One region of the Paenibacillus sp. OSY-SE genome, then DNA from elsewhere that is predicted to be linked to it. Evidence: predicted binding sites of a transcription regulator. Region 1 holds the regulator's gene; each other region holds the start of a gene.
The links. Region 1 encodes Rex, which represses fermentation and respiration genes when NADH is low (regulators of the CRP and FNR family bind a similar motif). Its sites were predicted from a motif close to TTGTGAAATATTTCACAA; they were not measured.
Positions count from the first base shown of each region.

Region 1 (5,512 bases):
GAAGAAAAGCTTGCGCAGCTGCGTCCTCGCGGCAAGGATGCTGCTGGCGGTAAGATGAAGAAGGAACAAGAGATCTCGGCACCCGATTACGGCGATCCTTTTCAACGGGGCCAAGGATATTATTTGTTGATGATGTATAAGGAAGCAGTCAAGCATTTGGAGCAAGCGGCGCTTCATCAGCCGGACAATATTGAAGTGCGGGCTTATCTGGCCATGGCGTATTTGAACATGGGGCGAAGCCAGGAAGCCGGACATCATTTCGAATTCATCATTCCTTTAACGGAAAGCAAGTGCTTGAAGGCCATCGCGTATAATGCGCTCGGTTGTATTCAAGCGGAGCAGCGCAACTTGTCTCTGGCGCAAGAGTATTTTGCGAAAGCCCACCAGATGGATCCTTCATTGCCAGAACCGGTCTTTAATTTGAAGGTGTGTCTGTCGAATTGCGGTCATCTGCAGTACGGTGCCGGAAATATGAACCACATGCAATAAGATTATTTAGAGGGGAACATTTGTGCGAAGTACGCACAGATGTTTCCCTCTAGTCATTTCCAAATGACCGAACATCTGTTATGCTAATAACAGTAATTGCGAGAGGAATTATATTAAGATGAGATTTGCTGTATTGGACTTTGAAACGACAGGCAATCAGCCTAACGATGAAATTATACAAATCGGACTCGTCATTCTCGGTCACGATTTACAGATGGAACGCGAGTATCATACGCTCGTTCGGCCGACCATCACAATTCCTGAATTCATTACGCAATTAACCGGAATTGGCAATGAGGATGTGCAGGATGCGCCAGACTTGGATGAAGCGATGACAGGGCTTGTTCCATTGTTAAGTGACGTCGTGCTCGTCGGACATAATGTTGCGTTCGATTATCAATTTCTGCGCCAAGCTCTAGAGCAGACCGGTTATTTACCGTTTACCGGACGTATTCTGGACACCATTGAGCTGCTGCGGATACTGTTCCCTTCACTGCCGTCTTATCAGTTGGGATCGGTTGCGCATGAATTCGGAATCATCCATGACCGACCGCATCAAGCCGACAGCGACGCGAGAGCGACAGCCGATGTATTTATCCGCTGCCTGCAAGCGATCGATGACTTGCCGCTTCTGACTCTGCAACGTATTGTGGATGTATTTGGCGATCAAGAAGAGCGCGATTTAAAGTGGATGCTGGTGGAGAAGCTAAATGAACGTGAGCGGGACGTGTCCGATTGGGACGAGAAGGAAGGTAACTTTCCATTCCGTCAGCTAACGTTGAAGCAAGGGGATTGGACGGATACCCTTCCTCCGCGTGAAGGTTCAGAGAGCAGTCCGCTCAACAATGTGACGTTCCGTGGCTTTATGGATGAAGTGAGGAACAATTTGGCGAGTCTGTTGCCGAATTACGAGCCGCGTGAAGCTCAGGAACAAATGTTTAACGAAGTGATGGAATGCCAGGAGCAGGACCTTCATCTCTTGATTGAAGCTGGAACAGGCACTGGGAAATCACTTGGATACTTGCTCCCTTCCTTATATTACAGCGTATCTCAAGAGAAGAAAGTGATTGTTAGCACGCACACTATCAATTTGCAAGAACAGTTGAGACAGCGTGATTTACCGCTTCTGGAGAAGATTGTTCCGTTTCCTTTCAAAGCTTCGGTGTTAAAAGGACGCAGTCACTATTTGTGTTTGAGAAAATTTGAACATAAAATAAATCATAGAGAGTTCGTTCATGCGCGTGACGACAGCATAACCGCTGCTCAGTTTCTCGTCTGGCTAAGCCAGACGGAGCATGGCGATGATGAGGAGCTGCATTTGGTCCACAAAGGTCCAGATTTCTGGGATACGGTGTCCAGTGATAGCGACTCTTGTCTGAACCGGGCTTGCCCGTGGTTCCGGCGCTGCTTCTATCATCGGGCGAAGAATGAAGCGAATTTGTCGGACATTATTATAACGAACCATTCTCTGCTGTTCACCGATGTCATTGCCGAACATCGTCTGTTGCCTACCTATGAACACTTGGTCATAGATGAGGCTCATCATTTTGAAGAGACGGCAGGCAAACATCTAGGCATCCATTTGCAATATTTTTCACTCATTCATCCGTTAACGCGGCTATTCAAAGACAGCAAGAATGGAGCATTGATCTTGCTTCAGATGCGGCTCCGCCTATCCGGTCACGAGAAAGCGCTTATCTGGGCAGAAGGAATCGACAAGCTGCTCACGCAAATCGTCGACGTGAAGGAACAATGGGACCGTTTGAATGAAGTCTTGTTCCAATTGCTTCCTCCGACTGAGAACGGACAAGCCGAAGCCGCCGGGCAGACGGTATTCCGGTTGCCGTCGGGCGAACGTCCAGAAGCTTGGGCCGGCATCACCGAGCTGGAAAGCGACATCCATGTCCGGCTTAGCGATATTGTTCGGTCAGGAGAGAAGCTGGCCAACGAATGGAAGGATTACGATGACGATGAAATTCAGGGCGTTGTCGTGGACGTGACGGGATTGTTCAAAGAATTGGGCCTAGTTCGGGATGAATTCCGCAACTTTATGCAGGGGAAAGACCCGGAAACGGTCTACTGGATGGAAGGGAATTCCCAGTTCAAGCATAAATCGATGCATATGTACGCAGTCCCGGTCGATGTGAGTGATGCACTGAAACGGTATTTTTTTGAACCGAAGAAAAGTGTAATTCTGACATCGGCTACGCTGTCGGTCGATAAATCATTCCAGTTCGTGGCAGAACAAATCGGGCTGAAGGATGCGGAGCGGGATGGACGGCTGCACACGGTCATATTACCGTCACCGTTTAATTACCGGGAACAGGCATTAGTCGTTATCCCACGTGATTTCCCGAGCGTAAAGGGCGCATCAGATGCAAAGTTCAACCAGATGTTGACGCAATCGATAGCGGATGTCGCGCAAGTAACGAGAGGACGAATGCTTGTGCTCTTCACCTCGTATCGCATGCTGCGGGATGTATATGCGCCTTTGAAGGAAGCGCTGAGCGTTCACGGGATTCACGTGCTTGGACAAGGCATTGACAGCGGTAACCGCAGCAAGCTGACCCGCAGGTTCAGGGAGCAATCCGCTTCCGTCTTGCTGGGGACGAGCAGCTTCTGGGAAGGGGTGGACATTCCTGGAGATGCACTCACGTGCTTGGCGATTGTTCGACTTCCGTTCCAGCCGCCGAACCACCCGTTGGTCGAGGCAAAATCAGAGCGGCTGAAACGGCAAAATCAGAATCCATTCCGGAAGTATTCCGTGCCGCAAGCCGTTATCCGCTTTAAGCAGGGATTCGGCCGATTGGTGCGGACCTCGCAGGATAAGGGAATTGTCATCATCTATGATACGCGCGTGATCGAAACAAGCTATGGCAAGCACTTTTTATATTCCTTGCCGGGACCAAAGATGGAGCACATGGCTGCAGAGCAGTTGGTTCCGCGCATTGAAACGTGGTTGGACGATAATCAAAAGACGTTGAAGAGCGATGAGGGGACTTGATTTAAGATATGAAAACATTAAAAATATCTGAAGCTGTTGTTCGACGTCTGCCGGTCTATTTGCGTCATTTGATAGAACTGAAGCAGCGTGAAGTATTGACAGTTTCTTCTCAGGATTTGGGCCAGAAGCTGGATTTAAATCCAGCGCAAATCCGCAAGGACTTGGCTTATTTTGGAGATTTTGGACGCAAAGGCATTGGTTATGACGTATCTTATTTAATACAGCAAATCCGTCATATATTGAAGCTGGACCAAATTATTAACGTTGGCCTGGTCGGTGCCGGTAAACTGGGGCATGCGTTGTGCAATTACACGGTCTATTTGAAAGACAACATGAAAATCGTAGCTGTGTTCGACGCCATGGAGTCCAAGATTGGCACGGATATTAATAATCTGAAAGTTCAACCTATGAGCGAAATGATCACAACGGTTCGAAATCAGCACATCCGTATCGGAATTATTACGGTTCCGGCCGCGGAAGCGCAATATGTAGCGGAGCAATTCGTCGAAGCCGGTGTAGAAGCCATTTTGAACTTTGCGCCTGTTATTTTGAAGGTTCCGTCTCATGTGCGCGTGCATACTGCCGATTTCACAACGGATTTGTTTAGCCTGGCTTATTATTTAACGGATCAGGGAAAGGAAGTTCCAGTCCAATGACAAAGCGAATCATTATTGAAAATGGCGCCTTTGCGGTACTTAATGCTCAATCCGGGCAAACCTCAACCAAGGGAACGATGGTTATTGAAAATGATCGAATTGTCCACTTGGGAGATTCACTTCCCGCGCAGTTCGATACGAGTGATGCAGAGAGAATAAACGGCAAAGGTCTGTTCTTCCTGCCTGGTTTAATCAATACGCATGGTCATGCTGCGATGTCGCTCCTGCGCGGGTATGGTGACGACATGGTGCTGCAATCGTGGCTGCAGGAGAAAATGTGGCCAATGGAAGCGAAATTTACGTCACAGGATGTGTATTGGGGAACCGCATTATCCGTCGTTGAGATGCTTAAGGGCGGAACCACAACGTTCGTCGACATGTATGATCATATGGATGAAGTCGCTAAAGTCTGCGAACAGTCTGGCATTCGGGGCTGTCTAATGCGCGGCGCAATCGGGCTGTGTCCTGAAGACGTCCAGGATGCGAAGCTTAAAGAAGCGGTTCAATTCGCAAAAGACTGGAACGGCAAGGCGAATGGACGGATTACAACCGTGCTGGCGCCACATGCGCCATATACGTGTCCGCCGGCATTCATTGAGAAGTTCGTGCAAGCGGCACATGATATGGATTTACCTCTTCATACACATATGTCGGAGACGAAGGCGGAAGTGGAACAGAACGTGAAGGATTATGGGCTCCGTCCGGTTGCTCATTTAGAGAAATTAGGCTTCTTCTCCCGGCCGTCGTTCATTGCACACGGGGTACATTTGACAGATGAAGAAATTGCGACTCTGGCTCACTACCATGTAGCTGTGTCTCATAATCCAGGCAGCAACCTCAAGTTGGCGAGCGGTGTAGCTCGGGTTCCTGAATTGTTGCGCGCAGGAGTTGTCGTCTCTCTCGGAACGGATGGTCCGGCCAGCAACAATAACTTAGACATGTTCGAAGAAATGCGGCTTGCTGCGCTTATACACAAAGGAGTATCGGGAGATCCAACCGCGATTCCGGCTGCAGAAGCGCTGCGCATGGGTACCGTATACGGGGCGAAGACGATTTCGCTTCCTGATGTAGGATTGCTTGAGGTCGGTATGAAGGCAGATATGGTTGCGGTAGATATCGATCAAGCTCACTTCATTCCACATACGGATCTCGTATCTCACATGATTTACTCCGCTTCGGCTAAAGATGTGAAGCATGTGTGGATTGATGGAGAACAGGTCGTGAAGAATGGCGAATGCCTGACGTTAGATGAAGAACGTATCCGTCATGAGACGCAGCAATGCTTCGAGCAGCTGCTGCAGCGATAAGCGGGGGGATTTATTCATGGTAAGAAGCCGCACACGTCGGCGTTCCAAATGGAAAT
Region 1 is NZ_ALKF01000184.1:60,288-65,799, forward strand. It holds gene A372_RS0116030 (tetratricopeptide repeat protein) at 1-489, shown strand, start outside; gene dinG (ATP-dependent DNA helicase DinG) at 608-3,493, shown strand; gene A372_RS0116040 (redox-sensing transcriptional repressor Rex) at 3,502-4,149, shown strand; gene A372_RS0116045 (amidohydrolase) at 4,146-5,456, shown strand; gene A372_RS0116050 (cell wall elongation regulator TseB-like domain-containing protein) at 5,473-5,512, shown strand, end outside.

Region 2 (5,512 bases), on a different contig from region 1:
AGCTTATGAGCCAGCTTGCGCGCCCGTGCCTGCAAATCGCCGATCGTGCGCAGCGTCGTGAAGAACAACCCATGCACGAGACAAAGCATTGTAACGGTGACTCCGCCAACGAGCGTATACACATTCACCATGTCGAACAAGCCGGCGTTCATCTCCATGTTCTGGTCGATAGGAACCCCTTTAATGAGCCCTGAAAAGGCTACACCCAGCAGGAACGGTGGCAGCAGGCTGCCAAGGAAGATGGCAAGATCCCACGTCTTTTTCCAACGTTCGGTCTCCACCTTGCCCCGGAACTCGAACGCGACACCGCGCCCGATTAAGGCAAGCAGAACAACGACGAGCGGCAAATAATATCCGCTGAACATGGTGGCATACCAGTTCGGGAAGGCAGCGAACATCGCTCCGCCTGCCGTCAGCAGCCACACTTCATTCGCATCCCAGAACGGTCCGATGGAGTTGATGAGCACGCGGCGTTCTCCATCCGTGCGGGCCAGAAATTTCGTGGACATCCCTACCCCAAAATCAAATCCTTCCAAGAAGAAGAAGCCAACGAACAAAACAGCGACAAGTAAAAACCAAAGTTCATTAAGAGAAATCATGGTGTCCCTCCCGATCAAATGGGTCATTTGAATGTGCTGCCTTTACGGTTTCATTCGGACCCTTTTTGATGACACGAACGAACAAATATACCATTACTATACCAAGTATCGTGTAAATAGTTGAGAATGTGATTAAGGAGAATAGAACCTCTCCCCCGCTCACGCTCGGAGAAATGCTGTCCTCCGTCCGCATCAATCCGAATACGGTCCAAGGCTGACGGCCAAACTCAGTCATAATCCAGCCTGTCGTATTGGCGATAAATGGAAGCGAAATGGCAAACAACATAAAGCGCATAAACCAAGTGTTCTTGTTATCCAGCTTCTTGCGATAAGACAAGTACAAGCCATACATGGCGAGCAGAATCATGAGCGTTCCCGCGGCAACCATGATGCGGAAGCTCCAGAACGTCGTGCGAACCGGCGGAATGTAGTTGCCAGGACCATAGGTCTGCTCATATTCCGCTTGAATTTCGTTCATGCCCTTTACTTCACCAGAGAACTTGCTATAGGACAGGAAGCTGAGCAAATATGGAACCTTGAACTCCATACTATTCTCTTTCTTCTCCGGATCAATCGCCGCAAACACGGTCCAAGGCGCCGGATCCCCGCTCTCTCCCCACAAGCCCTCTGCGGCCGCCATCTTCATCGGCTGCGTGTGAACCAGATACTGCGCTTGCTGGTGGCCGAAGACGGCAACCAGGATGGACGAAATGAGCGCTACGATAACGCCGAGATGGAACGACTTTTTGAAAAATTCCGTATCTTGCTTCTTCAGCAGCTTATAAGCGCTTATACCCGTGATAAGGAACGCGCCCGTCGCAAAAGCAGCAAATATCGTATGTGGAAATTCCACCAACAGCTGGCCGTTCGTGATGAGGGCGAAGAAATCATTCATTTCCGTGCGCCCGTTATTAATCGTAAAGCCAACCGGTCTTTGCATGAACGAGTTTGCCGCCAAAATCCAGAATGCAGACATCGTCGTTCCAAACGCGACTAGCCAAATGCAGAGCAAGTGCAGCTTCTTCGATAACCGCTCCCAACCGAAAATCCACAAGCCGATGAAGGTCGATTCCATGAAGAATGCCAACAACGCCTCAATAGCGAGCGGCGCACCGAAGACGTCACCTACGAATCGGGAGTAATCTGACCAGTTCATCCCGAATTGGAATTCCTGTATAATCCCTGTTACTACACCGACGGCAAAGTTAATGAGGAACAGCTTCCCCCAGAACTTAGCCATTTTCTTATATTCTTCTTTTCCTTTGACGACATACATCGTCTCCATGATTGCGATTAGCAGCGCTAATCCAATCGACACTGGCACGAAGAAGTAGTGAAAAATCGTCGTCGATGCGAATTGGATGCGTGACAGTATAACCGTATCCATCAGTTTCCCCTTCCACCTTTCTCTTCATAATTACAAATCTTTTAAGTCTATTAGGTCCCGTTCAACCCTAAGCGGCTTCTAATTGTATTAGGCGCTATTTGGCAAATATCGACATTGGCTTACCCCTATACCGGAGTCGAACACGGGATCAATGATGTTGATTACACGATTCATGTGATATTTTGTCAGATTAAGGCCTCTGGTAATGTGATTTATGTCACATCTTTTGGGGGAGAGATTGAGCAAAATGCGAACTTTGTGCCATTCGTCACAAAATAGTAATAATTGAAATATAAAAAGAAGAAAAATGGCATTGAATTCTGGCCATCTCACTTCGTCCGGAGCCTATCCCTATCTGGTTGCTTCATGCCTTTCATGTATGAATTACCGTAAATTGGTATACGCTAGACCCGCCGAAGGTCTAGGATACGAACCGAACCGCAGACCATTTTCATGCAACCCTTGTTGCATTAGGATGAAGATAAGAGATAAACAAGTACGACATAATGCATCGTGGTGCTTAATATAGAGTTCTCAGGGGTAAAGGAGTGGCTAGAAACGATGATGGAACGAGGAAATAAGACGAAGACACAGCGGAAAGCACAGGTGCTTGTATTGACAGGTGCCATTGGGCACGGCCATGTGCAAACGGCCAATGCGATCCGGGAATCGGCCGCAGCGTGGTTCCATGAAGATGTCGATGTGCACGTCGTTGACTACATGGAACAGGTGGCACCCCATTTGCACGGGGTCGGCTCCTATTGCTTCATTCAGTGGCTTAAGCTGTTCCCGAATATGTACGGCTATCTGTTCGAGATGACACGGAAAGATCGCGGCCTCGCCCAGTTGTTGAAAAGCGTTCGGCTGACCAGTCTGCGCCCCTTGTCCAAGCTGGTGCAGCGTATGAGACCAGACGTCATCGTCAGCACGTTTCCGGCTGCAAGCGCGGCCGTCTCGAAGCTGAAGGAACGCGGCCTCGTCGATTGCCCAGCCGTTACCGTCATTACGGACCATACGGATCACAGCTTCTGGATCCACCCGTACACCGATCTGTATATGGTCGGGTCACAGGAAGCACAGAACGTGCTTGTCGCGCAAGGCATCTCCGCGGCACGTATCGAGGTGACGGGAATTCCCGTACGTCCAGCCTTCTACAATACCTATGACAAACAAGAGCTGCGTGAACGCCACGGGCTAGACGGTTCCGCAATGACGGTGCTGATGATGGGCGGCGGATGCGGCCTGCTCGACGCAGCGCTGCTGCGGGAGTTGGAGAAGGCTCCTTGGGCGAGCAGCATGCAATTCATCGTCATCTGCGGACGCAACGAGCGGCTGCAGCAGCAGTTGGAACGATGGGCGGAGCAGACGCCCTTGCGCGTGCACATCGAAGGCTATGTCGAGGCCGTACACGAGTACATGGCGATGTCCGACCTGATGATTACGAAATCAGGCGGCGTAACGACAACTGAAGCAGTCGTGCAGAAGCTGCCGCTGCTCGTCTATAAGCCGCTGCCCGGACAAGAGCAGGATAACATCCGCTACTTGCTTCGGAACGGGCTAGCCCGCCGAGCCAAGAGCGCGGACGACCTGCTGTCGAAGCTCGCTTCCTTCGAAGCTCACCCGGAGCAGTTGGAGCGAATACGCGAGCGCGCACAAGCCGAGCAGCAGCATACGCCTGTCAGCGCGTTGCAGGCTATTCTGAACGTGCTGAATCAGCCGGCGATGCAGCGCAAAGCAGCGGCTGGGCAATGGTTCCGGCGACGCAGAATCGTATAAGCGACTAATCGTCTAACCATCTATTCAAGCAGGTATTCGACCACTCGATAGCAATTAGTCTAATCGTATGTGTGACTGGTTATATGTGTGCCTAATCGTCAATCACCGTCCAACTTTGGTCTGGAGCTTATGCATGGACGAATATAATCTAGCATACATGTCTGGACCAATTGGGTCTGGCGCTCATGCCTAACCGGCTTATATTTTGCGGTCAACCTAGACAACCTCGTCTGTGCCTATGCACAGACGACTTCGGTCTGATGCTCACGCCCAGCCAGCTTCACTCTAACACTTGTGCCAACCAGCTTAACTCTATCGTCACGCCTAGATGACTCATTCTAACCACTTCGGTTGTCATTCTAGCCTACCTGCCCTCACTCTGACGCTCTCGTCTGGCCCGGTTCTTCCTGTTGAGATGCTTGGTAACGCGAATATGGATGAATCGGGATGCTCTGAGCCCAATGGAGGCTTCGATAAGAGCATCCATTGGAAAACATACACCAGAATGGCCTGTCGCATGCAGAAACTCTCCTTTTCGTTGGAAAACATCCAATCAAATCACACCCTATATGTGATCCTCAGCCATTTCGGGTAATTCCATTGCACATTTTCCAATGGATCGCCCCGTCTACTGCCTTGACTCTAAGAAACATTGGACAAATTCCAACGGAATCAAGCGCCCCATACTATAATTCAAAAAACAAGCTATTCCTCCGGCTAGTTCCACCGAGCCAGCTGGACGAGTAGCTTGTTTTCGTTGCATGACGCGATTATCCTACACATTATTTCCGCTCCTGCTTCGAGTGGGCATACAACCGCTCCACCTTGTCATCGGCAATTTCCTTCTCTCCGTAACGCGCTTCATTGTACGCTTCACCCAACTCGGTCAAGACGCTAGTATTCGCTGCACGGTCCTGCCGTCCGATCTCCTGAACTGTCTCCTTCGGCGTCAGATAAGAGCGGTGCTCGTATCCCTTCGCCTCAGAGCGCTGCAGCTGATCCCGATACAGATAACGCACGCGTTCGCGATTGGTCTTCAGTTCCGAATATTTAGCATGCGGCCTCCCCCATCTCCGCATGGCCTTGTTCCAAGGCTGCATCACATTGCGGCGCAGCTTCTCCCACTGAAACATGCTCGTTTGCTCATCGATATACCCAACTTCTGACGGTGTCTCACCCTTTTGGCTGAAGAACTGAAGCAACCATTGCCATAGCTTCGGGAACCATTTCTTCACGGCAAATCGGAACAAGTAAATGAAGCCAGCAATGATGGCGACCGCGAGAGCGCACCAGACGGCGACGATGGCGATCCGCTCCAGCAGCTGCACGAACGCGCTCGGCTCCTTGGCTTTCCCCAATCCCAACAGAGGCGGCGGCTCCGGCATTGACGGCGGTATGTCGGGTACGGCATCCGTCGGCGGACTGCTGCGGAACAGCCACCCGAGCAGCGCTCGGGTCCAGTTCATAAGCGTATCCATCGCCGAACCGAACGTGAGCGCGACAGCCATCATAACAAAGACAAAAAACGAACCGGCATACCACGCATTAATATGGCTCACCTGGGCCGGAACCGAGCTGCGAACACCTCCGGCATCGCCAGATCCGGCACTAAGGTTGGCCTTGCGCAATTGGCTCCAATTCATTTGAAACAGCGTGACGACGATGGCGATTATGCCAGCCCCTACCAGATGATCTTGAAACGGCATCATTTCTGGACGATATATAGATACGATATAAACAATGAAATAGA
Region 2 is NZ_ALKF01000177.1:61,469-66,980, forward strand. It holds gene cydB (cytochrome d ubiquinol oxidase subunit II) at 1-599, opposite strand, end outside; gene A372_RS0112920 (cytochrome ubiquinol oxidase subunit I) at 586-1,986, opposite strand; gene A372_RS0112925 (MGDG synthase family glycosyltransferase) at 2,548-3,762, shown strand; gene A372_RS0112930 (DUF4129 domain-containing protein) at 4,545-5,512, opposite strand, start outside.
Region 2: A372_RS0112920 (cytochrome ubiquinol oxidase subunit I) is a predicted target of Rex. The motif match lies at 2,192-2,209, and genes of this name have one in related genera.

Region 3 (5,512 bases), on a different contig from region 1:
GTATACCCATTGGAACGCTTCTTGCGCGTTCACGGCTGGCTTGGAAATGTCGAAGCCGTGCATTTCTGCCAGTTGCTTCAATTCGCCGAGTGCGCGAATTTGTTCAGAGATTTCTTCGCGGTCGCGAATGGTATCAGCATCCATTGCGTCCACTTCAAGGTTTTTCAAATCTTGCTTCTTCTGTTGAACTAAGTAGTCAATACCGTACAATGCGATTCGGCGATAATCGCCGATGATGCGGCCGCGACCGTAAGCATCCGGCAAGCCCGTGATGATTCCGGCTTTGCGTGCTGCGCGCATTTCGGAAGTATATGCATCAAATACGCCTTGGTTATGCGTTTTGCGAATGTCTGTAAACATTTTAACAATTTCATCCGGCATTTTGAAGCCGTATGCTTCACAAGCGTCAATCATCATGCGAATGCCGCCGAATGGTTGAATGGAGCGGCGGAACGGAGCATCTGTCTGAACGCCGACCACTTTTTCTTTATCTTTATCCAAGTAGCCCGGTTGGTGCGATGTGATCGTCGAAGGAGTGTTTACATCGACATCCCATACGCCGCCGCGGTCGCGCTCTTCTTTAGTCAGACGGCTTACAACTTCCCACAGGTCCTTCGTGTTCTGAGTCGGGCCCGCGAGGAACGCCTCGTCTCCATGATAAGGCAAAATGTTGTCATCAAGGAAGTTAGGCACATCTACGTGTCTTTGCCATTTTCCCATTTTGAACCCACGCCATGGATCCATTGTTTTTACTTCAGTCATGTTCTTTTCAATCACCGACATCGTAATCCCTCCATACATTTGATTATCTGTATGTGCTGTAAACAATCCAGAACGCTCACACCTAGCAATATCATGTACATACCCATTCATTGTAATGCCTAATCTTACATTTTGTGACGTTTTTCACTTTAGAAGCTGCAATTATTTTTCTTTCGCTTTTTACTTCTCCAGCGAAGCGTCACTTCCTGCTAAGTGCGGCTGACAAAGAAAGAAATAATATGCTTCATTTTTGTCTTCCCTTGCTGTGATTTAATTGTACCTCTTTTCACGTACAGTTAATGTGATTTATATCACAATATAGTTGTCCTCCATGAAATTAATCACATTTAATTGTTCAATTTTAGTTGAAAACAATGTCCGTGTTTTCATAATGACAGACAATAGCAGCGAAGAGGGCTGGACTCTTCGCTGCTGTATAAAGGAAAGGTGGATTAGGCTGTCATGCTTTCAGTTGCTGCCTTCTTACTCGAACCGTCCGTAGAAGGCGTTGCGGTACACTTCCGCCAATTCCGTCACGAGCGGCAGCTTCGGATTCGCTGTCGTACATTGGTCTTCGAACGCGCGGTCTGCCAAGTAGTCTACGCGGGATTCGAAATCCTTCGCGTCGAAGCCGATGGCTTGGAACGATTCCGGAATGCCGAGCTCGCGGTTCATGTCGCGAATCGCCTTGATAAGGCTGTTCACGCCCTCTTCCGTCGTGCGGGCAGGCAATCCCAAGATGCGTGCGATTTCCGCGTAGCGCTCATCCGCCACGAAGTGGTCATATTTCGGGAACGAAGCGAACTTCGTCGGCTTCTTCGCATTGTAGCGAATGACGTGCGGCAGCAGAATGGCATTCGTGCGACCGTGTGCCGTATGATATTGCGCTCCCCATTTGTGCGCCAAGCTATGGTTGATGCCGAGGAAGGCATTCGCGAACGCCATACCGGCAAGTGTCGAAGCGTTGTGCATTTTTTCGCGTGCCTTCGGACATGCTTCATGATGAGATTTCACTAAATTCGCGAATACGAGCTGGATAGCTTTAATCGCCAAGCCATCGGTGTAATCGCTCGCCATAACGGACACGTACGCCTCAATCGCATGCGTAAGCACGTCCATACCGGTGTCGGCTACCGCAGTTTTCGGCAAGCTGTATACGAATTCCGGATCCACGATGGCTACGTCCGGCGTTAATTCATAGTCAGCCAGCGGATACTTCGTGTTTCCTTTTTCTTTATCCGTAATGACGGTAAACGAAGTCACTTCCGAACCCGTACCGGACGTGGTTGGAATGGCCACGAATTTCGCCTTTTTGCCGAGTCGCGGATATTTATAAGTCCGCTTGCGGATATCAAGGAACTTCTGCTTCAGGTTGTCGAATTCCGTATCCGGATATTCATAGAACAGCCACATGCCCTTCGCTGCGTCCATTGGCGATCCGCCGCCAAGTGCGATAATACAGTCTGGCTGGAAGCTCTGCATCATTTCCGTACCGCGTTCAACCGTCTTGGTGGACGGATCCGGCTCTACATCGGAGAACACTTCGATAACGACCGGATTGCGGCGTTGACGCAAGTAGTATTCCAATTTTTCCACATAGCCGAGCTTCACCATCATCGGGTCGGTAACAATCATGACGCGGCTGATGTCCGGCATTTTCGCCAAGTATTGGGTTGCCCCTTTTTCAAAGTAGATTTTATTTGGAACTTTAAACCACTGCATATTCACTGTACGCTTCGCCACCCGTTTAATATTGAGCAAGTTCACCGCCGTTACGTTCGAGGACGTCGAGTTGCGGCCGTAAGAACCGCAGCCGAGCGTCAAGGACGGAATGTTCGTGTTATACAGGTCCCCGATGGCGCCATGCGTGGATGGCGAGTTGACGAGAATGCGCCCGGTTTGCAAGCGGTCCGAGAACTTCGCAATAACGTCGTCATCGTTCGTGTGGACGACCGAAGAGTGGCCCATGCCGCCGAATTCAACGATTTCTGCAGCGCGGTCGATACCTTCCTGCGCCGTTTTCACCTTATAGCAGGCAAGCACGGGACTCAATTTCTCTGCGGACAGCGGATATTTCGGTCCGACACCTTCCAGCTCGGCCACGAGAATCTTCGTGTTGTCCGGCACATTGATGCCCGCCATCTCGGCAATCTTCGTCGCCGGCTGGCCGACAATTACTGGATTGACTGCACACGTTTCGGCTTTCATGGCACTGCCCTGCAGCTTGCCGATTTCCTCTTTGCTCAGGAAGTAGCAGCCTTGGGACTGCATCAGCTTCTTCGTCTGATTGAAAATTGGCTCTTCAATGATAACCGCCTGCTCGGATGCGCAAATCATCCCGTTGTCGAATGTTTTGGACAGAATCAGGTCAGTTACTGCTTGGTTCAGGTCTGCCGTCTTTTCAATGAAGCAAGGCACATTGCCGGGACCAACGCCAAGCGCCGGTTTGCCGCAGCTGTATGCGGAACGAACCATGCCCGCGCCGCCTGTTGCCAGGATGAGCGCTACCTCCGGGTGGTTCATGAGCGTGTTCGTCGCTTCCATCGACGGGAACTCGATCCATTGGATGCAATGTTCCGGTGCGCCATATTTCACAGCTGCATCATGCAAAATGCGAGCCGCTTCCGCGCTGCATTTCTGTGCCGAAGGGTGAAACCCGAAAATAATCGGGTTGCGCGTCTTAATCGAGATGAGCGCTTTGAACATCGTCGTCGATGTCGGATTCGTTACTGGCGTAATCCCCATCACGATACCGACTGGTTCGGCTATCTTCATGTAGGCGCCATTCGGATTGTCTTCAATAACGCCTACTGTTTTTTCATATTTAATGTGGTTAAAAATATACTCCGTAGCAAAGATGTTCTTCGTAATTTTGTCCTCGTATACGCCGCGGCCCGTTTCCTCCACAGCCATTTTCGCGAGATGCATATGTTTGTCTAAGCCTGCCAACGCCATTTGTTGAACCACTTTGTCGATTTGCTCCTGATCCATATCCATGAATGCTTCCTGCGCCTTCTTCGCGCGGTCAATCAGTTGCTGGATGTGCTTCTCGACATTTGCGGTTTGCTCTGTCTTTTTCTCTGTAGCTTTCACTTCTGGTTTCGTTGCCATTCTCTCCGCCTCCATTCAAGGACTAAGTGTGAACCTTAGACTTGGTTTCTCTCTTCATGTCTGTGTTTGGTCTGTTACGGCCTTATCCGAGGTTCATTTGCTTACTATTGATTGTGAATCATTTCACATATTCATTGTAACCGATGGTTTCAATTCGGTATGTGATCTACATCACAATGCAAACTTCTTTATGATTTCTTTTTTCTTCTTATAATTATGATGATGATCACGGCATTTTCGCAAAAATGTAACTAATTTTTAACCTAATTAAATTGACATCTTTCGTTGGAACCTCCATGATAGTATTATCGTATAAAATAGTGAAACTTGTCACATGGAATACCTTGGGTCATAATAACTAAAAATTGAAATAGACAAATTGGAGGAGAATGGAGTGACTAACATCATGGAACGATTTCAAGAGCCTTGTAACACATCGTGCTTCTCGGACCAAAATGTGGAGCGTTTAATCAGTGTAGCCAAAGACCGCACTTATCCAGATAGCTCTCACCTGTTCTGGGAAGGCGACGTCTCCGACAAGCTGTTCCTGCTGAAGAGCGGCCGTATTAAGATTACGAAATCGACGGATGAAGGGAAAGAGCTAATTCTATACATGTATCAAGCTGGCGACTTGGTCGGTCAGGTGGATCCGTTTCATAGCACGAAGCACAACTTCACGGCCGAAGTGGTCGAGGAAGCCGATGTCTGGCTAATCGAACAGAAGGATATTGAAATTCTAATATGCCAGCACTGTGATTTTTCCATTGATTTCATGAAATGGATGGGTATCCACCATCGTCTAACCCAGACAAAATTCCGCGACCTAATGATGTACGGCAAGCCGGGAGCGTTGTGCTCAACCTTGATCCGCCTCTCCAATACGTATGGCGAAGAACTGGAAGACGGCGGCATTCTCATCAACAAGAAGATTACACATACCGACCTGTCCAACATGATCGGAGCTACCCGCGAGAGTGTCAACCGCATGCTCAGCGACCTTCGCAAAAAAGGAGTAGTCGAGTACGAGAACGGCATGATCGTCATTCGCGAGCTCGAGCATTTACAGGAGATTTGCCACTGTGAGATGTGTCCGAAGGAGATATGCCGCATTTAATGGGCCACATTTATAAGTTCTGTATCCTTAGAAATGAAGAAGAGGGGCGTCAGCCCCCTCTTCTTTGATTTACCGATAACATTATGTGTCACAAAAATACAATCGTCGCTAGGCAGTAATGCGGAACACATGAGCAATAGGAGCTTTATCCCCGAGCGCAGATAACGGGAGAGTAATCGATACTCCATCCTCTACACGGTTGAATTCCAGCACCTCATTCGTTCCAACCAATTCCACTTTACCTACAGCGTCAGTGTATGGAATGAATACGTTTTCCTTAACAGGCGTATTGTCTGATGGGTACAAGTACGAGCAATATACCGTATCCCCTTTGCGGGTGAACGCACACTGCTTCGTGAAATACGGCGCACAAATTCTAGTGCCATAAACAGCCTCGCCGTAAGTCTTCATCCACGCGCCCATTTCCTTCATCCGGACAATAGCCCCTTCCGGCAGCCGTCCATCCGGCTGTGGACCGACGTTCAACGCAAGGTTTCCGCCTTTCGCCACGACTTCGAGCAAAAT
Region 3 is NZ_ALKF01000193.1:134,925-140,436, forward strand. It holds gene pflB (formate C-acetyltransferase) at 1-783, opposite strand, end outside; gene adhE (bifunctional acetaldehyde-CoA/alcohol dehydrogenase) at 1,246-3,873, opposite strand; gene A372_RS0121490 (Crp/Fnr family transcriptional regulator) at 4,280-4,987, shown strand; gene A372_RS0121495 (alpha-L-fucosidase) at 5,096-5,512, opposite strand, start outside.
Region 3: adhE (bifunctional acetaldehyde-CoA/alcohol dehydrogenase) is a predicted target of Rex. The motif match lies at 3,985-4,002, and genes of this name have one in related genera.